One region of the Streptomyces sp. NPDC088124 genome, then DNA from elsewhere that is predicted to be linked to it. Evidence: riboswitches for the same ligand, from Rfam matches in the RefSeq annotation. Region 1 holds a riboswitch; each other region holds the start of a gene.
The links. Region 1 has a riboswitch for cobalamin ahead of AB0P17_RS08450 (cobalamin biosynthesis protein). Riboswitches for the same ligand answer to the same signal wherever they lie in the genome.
Positions count from the first base shown of each region.

Region 1 (4,466 bases):
GCTCCGCCGCCAGCGCGTCCACATCGGTGAAGTTCGACATGAGGGGTACGGCGCAGACCGCGATCCGCAGCACGTCCTCGCCGTACGGGGGAGCCACCACCGACTCGCGGGCGCCACCGCGCAGCGAGACCCGCAGCCCGTCCTCCTCGTCGATCCCCAGGCCGTGCCGGAAGGGCAGCACCCCGAGCGTCGGCCGCCCGGTCAGCCCGCGGAGCATGTCGAGCCCCGGCTCCAGCAGTGACACGTCGCCCCGGAACTTGTTGACGAGATACCCCGCGACCAGCGCCTGGTCCTCGGGGCTCAGCAGCGCGGTCGTCCCGAAGAAGGAGGCGAACACCCCGCCCCGGTCGATGTCCCCGACCACGACCACCGGCAGCCGCGCGGCCCGCGCGATGCCCATGTTCACGATGTCCGTACGGCGCAGATTGATCTCCGCCGGACTGCCCGCGCCCTCGCAGATCACGGCGTCGTACGTGGACCGCAGCTCCGCCAGGCACTCCAGAACGGGCCCGAGCAGTGCCTCCTGCCGACCTCCGTGGTAGCCACGGGCACTCAGCTCGCCGACGGGCTTCCCCATCAGCACCACCTGGCTGCTGCGGTCGCTGCCCGGCTTGAGCAGGACGGGGTTCATCAGCGCGGTCGGCTCCACCCGCGCGGCCTGCGCCTGCATCGCCTGGGCGCGCCCGATCTCCGCCCCCTCACGGGTCACGAACGAGTTCAGCGACATGTTCTGGCCCTTGAACGGCGCGACCTTCACGCCCTGGCGCGCCAGCCAGCGGCAGATCCCCGCCGTGACGACACTCTTGCCCGCGTCGGAGGTCGTCCCGGCGATCAGCAGCCCCCCGCCGAGCCCCGCGCCCCCACCGTTCCCGCTCATCCACGCCTCCCGTCGCGCGCGGCGGCTGCGCGCACCGCGCCATAGACGACCCGGCCGGTGACACAGGCCGCGAGCGCGAGCACGTTGACCCGGCCGGCCAGCCGGACGGCGCGCTCGATGTCCGGGACCCCGACCGGGCGCCCCGTGCCGTTCAGGACGGGCCGGTGCTCCACCCGCCCGCCGTACGCCAGGGTCCCGCCGAGCCGTACGCCCAGCGCCCCGGCGAACGACGCCTCCACCGGGCCCGCGTTGGGGCTCGGATGGCGGTGCGCGTCCTGCCGCAGGGCCCGCAGCGCGCCGCGCCGGTCCGGGCCCGCGGCGACGGCCAGCGCGGCGGTCAGCCGGGCCCCCGGCCACCCCACGACGTCGTCGAGGCGGGCCGACGCCCAGCCGAACCGGCGGTAACGGGCGCTCTTGTGACCCACCATCGCGTCCAGCGTGTTCACGGCGCGGAATCCCACGAGCCCCGGCGTCCCGGCGAGCGCGCCCCACACCAGGGCGCCGACGACGGCGTCGGAGGTGTTCTCGGCGACGGACTCCACGACGGCGCGCGCGATCTGGCCCTCGTCCAGGGAGTACGGGTCACGCCCGCACAGATGCGGCAGCCGCCCGCGGGCCCCTTCGAGGTCCCCGGCGGCGAGCGCCGCGCCGACGGCCCGTGCCTCCCGGCCCAGCGAGGTGCCCCCCACCACGGCCCAGGTCGCGGCGGCGGTCAGCGTCACGGCGGCGGCGGGCCGCTCGCGTACCGCCGCCGCGGCCAGTGCCGCGGTCCCGGCAGCGGCTCCGGCGCAGAGCGCGGTGTGCAGCGCGCCCCGGCCGCGGTGGTCGCGCCACAGCGCGCGCTCGACCGCTTCCGCGGCCCGGCCGAAGGCGGCCACCGGATGTCCCCGGCGCGGATCGCCGAACAGCCGGTCGGCCAGGAGTCCGAGGGTGGCGCCGTACGCGAAGACCCGCTCGGCGGCAGGGGCGGCCCGGCCGCCGCCGCGCGCGGCGGCAGAACCGCAGCCAGGCATGGCGAAGTGTCCTCACTCAGGGTCCGCGCCCCGGTTCGACGTACGTGATGCGACGGCGAGAGTTCCTGGCTCCTGGAGGCGAGGCTCACAGTGACAGTGGCGGGACCGCGCCGGATTCGCACCGGCTTCCTCTGCTGCCGTCGTCAATGGCCCCGGAAGTCCACCACGCCGCGCAGGACCCGTCAACTCATCCTTGACCTGCGACGGGACAGTGTGCGGAGCCCCACATCGGACCGGTCGGCCGATGCGGGGCTCCCGCGGGGGCGTGCGTGGCGCGTGTGGCGCGTGTGGCGTGCGTGGCGTGCGTGATCGTCAGGCCACGATGAGGCTGATCCCGTACGCGACGGCTCCGGCGCAGAGCGCGAAGCACAGGTAGGCGCCGGCGCGGGCGGTGAGGGGCGCCGGTCCTGTGGCGGGGGTGGAGGCGGCGGCCGAGGTCCCGGCCTGGCCCTGCGCGGGCGCGGAACCCCGCTTGGCGAGGCCCACGACGCCCAGGCTGAAGAGGCCCACGAGGGCGACGGTCGCCACGAGGCTGACGCCGAAGACGGAGCCGAGTGCTGCCCAGTCGATGTCCATGAGGTCGCTTCCTGAGAGGTGGTGCGGATTACACCGTGGCGCGGCGGGCGGGCTCGCCGGTCTGGTCCGCGGGGGCGGGGATGGTGGCCGAGAGGTCCTGGCCCGCGGCGCCCGCCGGGGGAGGCGGGGTGACGGCCGCGACGGCGGCGGTCACCACACCGGCCGGCTCACCGGTCCGGCCCGAGCCGCCGTCGGTGGCGACGCCGGTGGCGGCTCCGGTGCTTTCGTCCGCCCCGGCGTTGACGTTGGTGTGGTCGACGGGCTTGCGGCGCGAAGCGAGCCAGATCCCGGCGGAGCCCGCGATCAGCAGGACCGCGACGACGACGATGCCCCAGGTGCCCTGGCCGGTCAGGAACTCGGCGCCGGCCGCGACCAGACCCGCGGCCGGGAGCGTCAGCCCCCAGGCGACGAACATCCGTGTGGCCGTGGACCAGCGCACCACCCCGCCCTTGCGGCCGAGCCCCGCGCCCATCACGGCGCCGGAGCAGGACTGCGTGGTGGAGAGCGAGAAGCCCAGGTGCGAGGAGGCCAGGATGACCGTCGCGGCGCTGGTCTGGGCGGCGAAGCCCTGCTGCGGCTGGAGGTCGGTGAGGCCGGTGCCCATGGTGCGGATGATGCGCCAGCCGCCCAGGTACGTGCCGAGCGCGATCGCGATCCCGGCGGAGACGATGACCCACAGGGGCGGGTTGGAGCCGGGGGCGAGAACGCCGCCGGTGACCAGCGCGAGCGTGATGACGCCCATGGTCTTCTGCGCGTCGTTGGTGCCGTGGGCGAGGGAGACGAGCCCGGCGGAGGCGATCTGCCCGGCCCGGTAACCCTTGGCGGTGACCCGGTCGTCGCCGTCGTTGACGGCCTGGCCGATCCGGTACGTCAGCCTCGTCGCGAGCAGGGCGGCGAGCCCGGCGACGACGGGGGCGGCGAGTGCGGGGATCAGGACCTTGGTGATGACGACCCCGCCGTTGACGCCGGAGGTGCCGACGGACATCAGGGTCGCGCCGATCAGGCCGCCGAAGAGTGCGTGGGAGGAACTGGACGGGAGTCCGAGCAGCCAGGTGAAGAGATTCCACAGGATGGCGCCGACGAGCGCCGCGAAGATCACTTCGGTTCTGATGCCCTGTTCGTTGATGAGCCCGCCGGAGATCGTCTTGGCGACCTCCACGGACAGGAACGCGCCGACGAGATTCAGGACCGCGGACATGCCCACCGCGACCTTGGGCTTCAGAGCGCCGGTCGAGATGGTCGTCGCCATCGCGTTGGCGGTGTCGTGGAAACCGTTCGTGAAATCGAACACGAGCGCTGTCACGATCACGATCGCGAGCAGCAGTGTGATGTGTTCCATTGACCCAGGACCCAGGCAATCGTTCGACGTCGGTGGCCTCGGTGAACGTAGGGAGTCAGGGTGAACGGAAGATGAACTGGACGGGTCTTCGCGGTGTCTCGCCCCGTGAGGTTGACGGCGGCGCCTGGCAGGATCGCCGTATGACGGATGACGGGACCGGCGAACACGGCGAACTGGCGGACGCGCGAGGCGAGATGGCGGGCGCGCGGGGTACGGCGGAGGGCGGGACGGAGGCCGGGCGGGGGGCTCTGGAACGGGCCTGGGCGGAGCTCGTCGACACCGCCCGGAGAACGGCCGCGGAGGGCCTGGTCGTCGGCACCTCGGGCAATGTCTCCGTGCGCGTCGGCGAACTGGTCCTGGTCACCCCCAGTGGGGTGCCGTACGACCGGCTCGCGCCGGGCGACGTGGTCGCCGTGGACCTCGCCGGACGGCAGGTGTTCGGCACGCTCACCCCAACGAGCGAACTTCCACTGCATCTCTCCGTTTACCGCGACACATCGGCGACGGCCGTCGTACACACCCACGCCGTGCACGCCACCGCCGTCTCCACACTCGTCACCGAACTTCCCCTGATCCACTACATGGCGGCGGCCCTCGGTGGCGCCGTCCGGGTCGCCCCGTACGCGCTGTACGGCTCGGAGGCGCTGGCCCGCGGTATGCG
Region 1 covers NZ_JBFBJB010000007.1:213,725-218,190, forward strand. The annotation lists gene AB0P17_RS08445 (cobyric acid synthase) at 1-877, opposite strand, end outside; gene AB0P17_RS08450 (cobalamin biosynthesis protein) at 874-1,890, opposite strand; cobalamin riboswitch at 1,927-2,047, opposite strand; gene AB0P17_RS08455 (hypothetical protein) at 2,203-2,466, opposite strand; gene AB0P17_RS08460 (inorganic phosphate transporter) at 2,495-3,805, opposite strand; gene AB0P17_RS08465 (class II aldolase/adducin family protein) at 4,000-4,466, shown strand, end outside.

Region 2 (4,466 bases), on a different contig from region 1:
CCGATGTCCCACAGCAGCTCCCCCGGCGCGGGCGCCAGCGCGCCCAGCGTGGCGGCGCGCACATGGCGTTTGGTGAGCTGTCCGTCGTGCTCGTACGCCGTGTCCGGCAGCCCGGGTACGGCGCCGAGGCGCGGCGCGCCGGGCGCGCGGCGGCACTCGACCGCCACCACGTTGAGCGGGTCCCCGGCCGGACCGGCCCACGCGTCGGCGGTGGCCGTACGGTGCCGCTCCCGCTCCGAGCCGAGCTGTTCGAGTACGTGCAGCGGGCTCGGCCCGTAGCCGCGCGCGCGGAGCAGCGCCGCCACGTCCTCGGGCGTCCCGGCCCCGGTGCTGAGCACCAGCACCCGGCGGCCGTCGTGCAGCGCGGCGGTGAGGCGTTCGGCGGGGCGGCCGACGAGCGTGACGACCTCCGTCTCCTCCACCGGCCAGCCGAGCCGGGCGCAGGCGTACGAGACGGACGACGGATGCGGCAGCACGCGCAGCGCCGCCGCGCCGACGACCTCGCCGAGCGCCCGCCCGATCCCGTAGAACATCGGGTCCCCGCTGGCCAGCACCGCGATCCGGCGCCCGGCGTGTGCGGCGAGCAGGCCGGGCACGGCGGGGCGCAGCGGCGACGGCCACGCCACCCGCTCGCCCGCGCACTCCCCGGCCGGCAGCAGGCCGAGCTGCCGAGGCCCGCCGATGACCACGTCCGCCCCGCGCAGGGCCTCCCGCGCCGCGCCGGAGAGCCCGGCCCAGCCGTCCGCGCCGATCCCGACCACGGTCACCGGCGGACTCGGGACCGGCGACGCGGACGGGGCAGGCGACGCGGACGGCGCGGAATCAGGAGTCGGCGACGCGGACGGCGCGGAATCAGAGGCCGGCGCGGGACCAGGGGGCGGAACGCTCACTGCCGTACACCTCTGAGCTGGGAGAAGACCGACCCCGCACTCTACTGTCCGGCCGCCCGCGGCTCCCCGACGGGTGCCCCCGGCGGCGCGACGGATGCTCCGGCCACCGCCTGCGGCCGGAGCATCCGCTCCGCCAGTTCCCCGAAGATCAGCCCGAAGGCCGTCCAGAGCAGCGCCTGCACCCCGAGCGAGGCGAGCCGGAACTCCCACAGCAGCGCCGCGGGGAAGGACGCGGGGACGGCGTCCGCGTTGGCGGGCAGCACCAGACACGCGACGGCGACGACGGCCGCATAACCGGCGCCCGCGGCGAGCGACGCGTTCCAGTTGCCGAGCCGCGGCGCCAGCCGTCTCCCCGCGATGACGGCGATGACCGCCAGCAGCACGCTGAGCAGGATCATCAGGAAGAACAGTGTCGTGCGCCTGCCGATCGTGTCCGGATTGCCCACGGCGGGCGGCGTCGCCGGATACTTCAGGAACGGCACCAGGTAGACGGTCGTGAAGGCGGCCCCCGCGACCAGCGCCGAGGTCGCCCGCGGCCCGAACCGGCCGATCCTGCCCAGGCTCACCGCGAAGACCAGCGAGGCGATGCCGCCAAGGGCCACCCCGTACACCAGCACACCGGTGGCGAGCCCGAACGTCGACTGGACCGGCCTGCTGACCAGTTCCTCTTCCTCTTCCTCTCCCTCCCTCTCTTCCCCTACGGGTACGGGGTCCGCCGCGGCGCCGTGCTGATGCGCCGGGGCGGACCGGGTCTCCTCCTGCGCGATGGAGTCCCGTACGGAGGGCTCACCCGCGAAGTAGGCCAGCGCGAACGCGAGAAGTCCGGCCAGCACGCCCGCGACCATGCCGCGGACCAGGAGGTTTCTGACGGTGAAGGCATGCATGCGCGTCATCTCCGCTGTTTCCGTCAGCGGTCAGTGGCAGGGGAACCCGAGCAGATGACGGCCGTCGTGCACCCATTCGTGCACACCGGCACCGGAGATCACCGAGGTCGCGCCCTGTTCGGCGCCGACGAAGTAGAGCAGCACCAGCATCAGGGTGCCGACGAAGACCGCCCACGGCAGCACGGCGCGCAGCGGAAGCGGGGCCGGGGCGGCGCCGGTGGCAGAGGTGGGCGAAAGAGCGGTGTTCGCAGGCGCGATGGACTGAGCCATGGCACATCCTCCTGAGGGAACTCGCGTCCCGTTGATGGAGCTCGAACGACGGCCATCGGGTCTGACTCACCGCTCCCCCGCCGCGTGGCACGCGGCCGGAACCGGCATACAGTGGCGCGACCGTGCCGGAATCTCACCGGACTTCCGTCTCGCCGTCGTGGATAACGACGTGAAGGTACCGCGAACCGGCGGACGGGCCAAGGGGGCCTTTCGTTATGACGATCCGCGCGACGATCCGCGTGCAGCTCATCTCACCCGCCATCGGCCCGGCCCTGCGCGCGGCCCGCTTCGGCGACCTTCCCGAGGACGGGCCCGGCGTCGCGCCGCGGGCGGTGGACGCGGCCGGGGTGCGACAGGCCGAGGCCGTACGGGAGGAGTTCCCGCGCGGCGCCGCCGTGTACGTCTCGTCCTCGCCCCGCTGCCGTACGACCGCCGGCCTGCTCGGCCTGGACGCGCGGCCGGTGCCGGAACTCGCGCCGTGGGACATGGGGCGCTGGCAGGGCAGGACCCTCGACGAGGTCGCGGCCGCGGAACCGGCGCGGGTGAGCGCGTGGCTCGCCGACCCGTCGGCCGCACCGCACGGCGGGGAGACGCTGCTCGCGCTCTACGCCCGCGTCGGCCGGTGGTTCGAAACGCTGAACCCCGAGACCCCCCGCGTGATCGCCGTGGCCGAACCGGAGATCGTCCGCGCCGCCGCCCTGCACGCGCTCTCGGCACCGGCCTCCGCGTTCTGGCGGTTCGACGTACGGCCGCTGACCGTCACGGAGTTCACCGGGCGGGACGGCCGCTGGAACCTGCACGGCGGCCGTCCGCTCGCCGGCGCTGACGAAGCCGCCGGCGAAGGCTCTGACGAAGACGGAGCCAACTGACGGAAACAACTGCCGAGGACAACGGACGGAGCAGTGGTCAGCCGCGGCCCTTGGCGCGGTCCAGCGCGGCCACCCCCACCGCCGCCAGACCGACCTGGATGGCCAGCTCGATCCAGTCGAAGCCCCGGGTGTCCGCGACGCCGAACGCCGCCGCGACGAACGTACCGACCAGCGCCGCGACGATACCGACGCCGATGGTCAGCAGCACCCCGATGCGCTGCCGCCCCGGCACCACGAGCCGTCCCAGCACGCCGATGACGATGCCGACGACAATGGCTGCGACAAAGCCGGATATCTCCATGTCCCCTCCTCTGCGCCCGCTTGCTGTCGAAAGCGGTACTGACCGAACGTCTGCCCGCCATGCCCCCGTTCAGTCCTGCGGGCCGCCCGTCCCGCCGCCCGTCCCGCCGCCCGGCGCGACCGGGAAGGTGACTTCGACGAGCGTCCCGCGGCCGGGCGCGCTGTCGAGACGGACGCGAGCCCGGTGGAGTTCCGCGACGGCGGCCACGATGGCCAGCCCGAGACCGCTGCCCCGGCCGGTCCCACCGTGCCCGCCCCTGTCCCCGCCGCCCCCGCCGCCCCGGCCGCGCCCCTTGCCGGCCCGGTAGAAGCGGTCGAAGACATGGGCGACGGCCTCTTCCGGGATGCCGGGCCCGGCGTCCCGGACCCGGAGCGTCGCGTGTCCGTCCGCCGCGCGCAGTTCGACGGCGCAGGAGGCGTCGGGCGGTGTGTGCATACGGATGTTGCCCAGCAGGTTGGCCAGCAGGCTGCGCAGATGTGCCTCGTCGCCCAGTACGGTCACCCCCGGCCGGACGTCGACCGTACGGGGCCGTGCCGGTTCGACGGCTGCGGCGTCCCGGCAGGATTCCGTGACGACCCGGCTGAGGTCGACGGGCTCCTGTTCCGCCTCGGCCGCCTCGCCCTCGTCGTCGAAGCGGGCGAGCATGAGCATCGACTCGACCAGCCGCGTCATGCGCAGAATCTCGGCGAGCATCCGGTCCACCGCCTCGTCCACCGCGGCCGTGTCGGGCAGCGCACCGTGCTGGTAGAGCTCGGCGTAACCGCGCAGGGACTGCAGGGGCGTACGCAGCTCGTGCGAGGCGTCCGCGACGAACTGGCGCATGCGCGCCTCGGACGTCTCACGCGCGGTGAGGGCGGCCTGGACCTGGTCCAGCATGCGGTTCAGCGCGTCCACCAGCCGGCCGACCTCGGTGGCGGGGGCCTGGGTGGCCACGGCGAGCCGGTGGTCGAGGTCCCCGGACGCGACCGTGTCCGCCGTACGCGCCGCCTCCTCCAGGGGGCGCAGTTCGCAGCGGACCACGGCGGTGGTGACGAGGGCCACCAGCGCGAGCCCGACCAGTTCCACGGCGACGATCGCGGCGGGGTCGCCGCTGCCCAGCCAGACGGCGGCGGTGGCGGCCATGGCGAGCGCGCACAGCCCGGTGACGACCCCGCTGAGCCGGCTGCGTACCGGCCACCGCCGCAGGCGGCTCACCAGGCGGCGGTTCAGCACCAGCCGGCTCACCGCCCCGCGGTTCAGCACTCCGGCTCCC
Region 2 covers NZ_JBFBJB010000058.1:54,994-59,459, reverse strand. The annotation lists gene cbiE (precorrin-6y C5,15-methyltransferase (decarboxylating) subunit CbiE) at 1-767, opposite strand, end outside; gene AB0P17_RS34685 (CbtA family protein) at 932-1,774, opposite strand; gene AB0P17_RS34680 (CbtB-domain containing protein) at 1,805-2,044, opposite strand; cobalamin riboswitch at 2,081-2,228, opposite strand; gene AB0P17_RS34675 (histidine phosphatase family protein) at 2,260-2,913, shown strand; gene AB0P17_RS34670 (GlsB/YeaQ/YmgE family stress response membrane protein) at 2,951-3,214, opposite strand; gene AB0P17_RS34665 (HAMP domain-containing sensor histidine kinase) at 3,284-4,456, opposite strand; gene AB0P17_RS34660 (response regulator transcription factor) at 4,450-4,466, opposite strand, start outside.
Region 2: another riboswitch for cobalamin. It lies ahead of AB0P17_RS34680 (CbtB-domain containing protein); the one in region 1 lies ahead of AB0P17_RS08450 (cobalamin biosynthesis protein).

Region 3 (4,466 bases), on a different contig from region 1:
CGACCAGTGCGCGGGCGGCGTGCGGCAGGACGAGTCCGACGAAGCCGATCGCGCCCGCCGAGGAGACCAGCGCGGCCGTCAGCAGCGCGGTGACGGTGAGCAGGACGAGGCGCGTACGGGCCACGGAGACACCGAGGTGCCCCGCGGCGTCCTGCCCGAAGGCGAACGCGTCGAGCGTGCGCGCGTACCCGCCGCACACCGCCAGCGCCACCAGCAGGACGGCGCCGCAGACCTGGACATCGGTCCAGCCCGCGCCGCTCAGCGAGCCGAGCAGCCAGAACAGCACCCCGCGGGTGGTCTCCGCGTCGGCGGCGGTCAGGACGACGAAGGAGGTGAGGGCGGAGAAGAGCTGCATCGCGGCCACCCCGGAGAGCACCACCCGGTCCGTCGTCCCGCCGAGCGTGTGGCTGAGCAGCAGCACCATCCCGAACGAGCAGAGCGCGCCGAGGAACGCCCCGCCCGAGACCGACAGCGCCCCTCCCCCGACCCCGAGCACGACCACCAGGACCGCGCCGGTGGACGCCCCCGAGGAGACGCCGAGGACGAAGGGGTCGGCGAGCGGATTCCGGAGCAGGGACTGCATGATCGCGCCGCACACCGCGAGCCCCGCGCCGCAGACGGCCGCCAGCAGGGTGCGCGGCAGCCGCAGGTTCCAGACGATGCCGTCGCGGATCGGGTTGAGACGCGGTTCGCCCCGGCCCAGGTGGGCGCCGACGACCGACCAGACGTCTCCGACGCGGAGGTCGGCGGGCCCGATGGTGATCGCCACGGCGACGGAGAGGGCGAGCGCGGCGAGGCCACAGGCCCACCCCACCGGGCTGACCCAGGCCGCGGCGCTCCGGACCTCGCGGGAGCCGCCGGGGTCCGGCGGCGCCGGGCTCCCCGCGGCGGGCGTCCGCGACGCCCGCTCCGCGGTGCTCACTTGGCGGGTGCGTACGCGCGCAGCGCCGCCGCCACCCGCTCGACGCCCTCCACGGTGCGGATGCTCGGGTTCATCGCCTGGCCGCTGAGGCGTACGTACCGCTGGTGCTTCACCGCGTCCATGGCCCTGGTGACCGGGTTGGCCTCCAGGAACTCGATCTTCTTCGCCGCCGACTCGGCCGTCTGCGCATCGCGCGTGAGGTCGCCGATGACGAGGAAGGCGGGGTCGCGGTCGGCGACCGTCTCCCAGTTGATCTGGGGCCACTCGTCGTGGGTGTCGTCGAAGACGTTCTCCGCGCCGACGGCCCGCGTGATGATGCCGGGCGCGCCGCAGCAGCCGCCCATGTAGGGGGCCTCGGAGTTGGCGAACCAGTACAGGACAGTGGTGCCCTTCGCCTTCTCCGTGTCGACCCCGGCGACCGCCCTCGCCATCCGGTCCCGCAGCCCCGCGACGAGCCGGTCACCGCGCTCCTCGACGCCGAACACCGTGGCCAGGTCGCGGATCTCGCCGTAGACGTCCTCCATCGCCAGCGGCGTCGCGCGGGATCCGTCGGTGTCGCCGGAGTTGTCCTTGGCGCAGTCGGACGGCGAGACGTACGCCGGTACGCCCACCTTCTCGAACTGCGCGCGCGTGGCCACGCCGCCCTTGCCCAGGGTGGACTCGAAGGAGGCGGCGACGAAGTCGGGCTCGGCGTCCAGGACCTTCTCGAAGGAGGGGCTGTTGTCGGCCAGCCGCTCGACCCCGGCGTTCTCCTTCTCCAGGCTCTTCGGCAGCGGGTCGGTCCAGGTGGCGGTGCCGGCCATGCGGTCGCCGAGGCCGAGGGAGAGCATGATCTCCGTGGTGCCCTGGTTGAGCGAGACGGCCCGCTCGGGCGGCGCGTCGATCCGTACCTCATGACCGCAGTTGGTGACGGTACGGGGATAGCCGACGGCCCGGTCGGAACCGGAACCGGATGCGGCCCCGGCCCGGGAAGCGGAATCAGCTCCGGAGTCCGAGCCGGTACCGCAGCCGGTGAGCAGCAGGGCGCCGGCGGCGAGGAAAGGAGTGGCACGGCGGGCGAGGCGTGCGATCGGCACGGAGTCGTTCCTCTGCGTCGAGGGCTCATGCGCGGAGCCCGGTCGTACGGTGCTCCCCCGCCACGGGACGCGGACGGAGGCCGCCAGCAGGTCTTCGGACTCGGGGTCACCCGGACGGAGGCGCCTTCCCGGACTGCCGTCCAGTGGCCGATGCCCCGCCCGTCGCCCTCACCGCTGCGCGTCAGCTCCGGATTCCCACCGGATTCCCTGACCCACGTACATGGGTTCGACTGGCCTCGGCAAGCTATCACAGGCGGTTTTCCGCCCCACACCAGCACTTTCCGGCGCTTTCCGCCCGCCGGCGATCGGGGCGAACGGGGGCGGCGGACAATGAGGCATGCCGGAAACCTCGCCCGTGAGTGTCGCTCTGATCGACGACCATCCCGTGGTCCTCGCGGGCATCGAGTCCTGGTACGCGGCGTCGGAGCGGCCCATCGCGGTGACCGCCAAGGGGCCCGACCTGTCGGTGGCGACGGCGGGGCCGGGACGGGACGCGGATGTGGTGGTGCTCGACCTCCAGCTCGGCCCGGGCAGGCCGGCGGGGCTGCCCGCCTACTCCGAACTGCGCCAACTCGTCGCGGGCGAACGGCAGGTGATCGTCTACACGATGCAGGACAGCCAGGAGACCGCGCTGACCTGCCTGGACCTGGGGGCGTTCACGTACCTCACCAAGGCCGAGGGCGAACGGCACCTCATGGCGGCGACGCTGGCGGCGGCCGACTGCCGCCCGTACACACCGCCCGCGCTGGCCGGGGCGTTCGGCAGCGACGCCCGGAAGGGGCGGCCCGCGCTGACGCCGCGCGAGGTGGAGGTGCTGCTGGAGTGGTTCCAGTCGGAGTCCAAGGCGATGGTCGGGGCGAGCCTGGGGCTCTCGGTCCGTACGGTGAACACGTATCTGGAGCGGGTGCGCATCAAGTACGCCAACGCGGGGCGGCCCGCGACGACCAAGGCGAACCTGGTCGCGCGGGCCATTCAGGACGGGCTGACGTCACTGGACGAGCTGTGACCCCGGTCGGCGGGCGCGGACACAGGCACGGGCACAGGCACAGATCCCGACGCGGATGACGACGCGGTGAGCGCGTCCTCGGGGGCGTCGGCCGGGGCATCGGCCGGGCCGTCGAGGGTGCACGACGCCTCCACCAGCAGCCGCCCCTCGCTTCGCACCGTGCGCACCCGTACCCCCGGCTCGGTCGGTTCGGGGATCTCCGTCGGCGCCGTCGCCGGGCAGTCGGTCACGACGCTCACCCGCACCAGGCCGCCGCCGCGCACGACCGTGGCGCGGGCGTCGCGCTCGGCGGTCGCGAGCGCGGCCAGCACCGGCTCGGTGAGCGCGCGGCGCAGCCGCCGGTCGACCGGGGCGCAGGCCCCGCGTACCGCGAGCTGTACGTCGACGCCGTGGCGTTCGGCGACGTCCATACCGGCGCGCAGTTCGTGGAGCAGCGGATCGTGCGCGTGGTCGCGTTCCGCGAAGAGCCGTCTGAGCCGGGCGGCCTCGACGGCGGAGCGGCGCCGGGCGCCCTCGTCCCCCGGGTCGAGCGAGCCATCGGCGAGCCCGGTCAGCAACGGCATGACGGAACGGTCCAGTTCGGCGTAGCGGGCCCGCTGGTCGGCGTGGACCTGCGCGGCGACGGCGGCCTCCGTACGGACCCGCTCCTGCTCGCGCGCCGTGGCGCTCGCGGCGGCGGCGCAGTCACCGAGCGAGCGGGCGAGCATCGCGGCGGCGACCTGGAAGGTGCAGATGGCCAGGGCGCTGACGGCCATCCCGGAGGCGGCCTGCCGGGTCGGCACCCCCGCGAGCAGCAACTGCGCCAGCGTGAGGACGAGATGGCCGCCGATGAAGACGAGCGTCGGCCGCAGCCCGGCGTCGAAGAGCAGCAGCACCCCGAACCAGCCGATCTCCAGGAACGTCCAGTGCGGGGTCCCCAGGAAGTCCGCCACGGGCAGCCGGCTGGTGGAGACGGCCGACGCCACGAGGGCGCAGGTCAGGCCGAGCACCACCCACGGGCGCGGCCGGCCGCGCCCGTCGGCGCCGAGCAGCGCGTCCGCCATGATGAGGAGGGTCAGCAGGGTGAACGCGGAGAGCTGGACCCAGGGCTGGTCGTAATCGCGCAGACTGGCGAGGAGGGCGGGCAGCGCCAGCCCGAGGTGCACGGCGGTGAGGATGAACAGCCCGGCCACGCGCAGCCCGGCGCGCATGTCCCGGGCGATCCGGTCGGTCAGCGGATCGGCGGCCGGGATGTCCGCCCGGACGTCGGCCGGGACGTCGCCCGGGACGTCGGCCGCATCCACAGCGCCCGGGATATCCGCCTCCGTCTGGTCAGGCACGGGGCCACTCCAGCCGTACGGTCGTGCCCTCGCCGGGGCGGGAGACGATCACGGCCCGGCCGCCCGCCGACTCCATCCGCTCGACGATCGAGCGGGCCAGCCCCCGGCGGTGGGCCGGCACGCGCGCCGGGTCGAACCCTCCA
Region 3 covers NZ_JBFBJB010000017.1:21,989-26,454, reverse strand. The annotation lists gene AB0P17_RS16020 (iron chelate uptake ABC transporter family permease subunit) at 1-814, opposite strand, end outside; gene AB0P17_RS16015 (ABC transporter substrate-binding protein) at 919-1,998, opposite strand; cobalamin riboswitch at 2,066-2,248, opposite strand; gene AB0P17_RS16010 (response regulator transcription factor) at 2,336-3,004, shown strand; gene AB0P17_RS16005 (hypothetical protein) at 2,971-4,323, opposite strand; gene AB0P17_RS16000 (ATP-binding protein) at 4,316-4,466, opposite strand, start outside.
Region 3: another riboswitch for cobalamin. It lies ahead of AB0P17_RS16015 (ABC transporter substrate-binding protein); the one in region 1 lies ahead of AB0P17_RS08450 (cobalamin biosynthesis protein).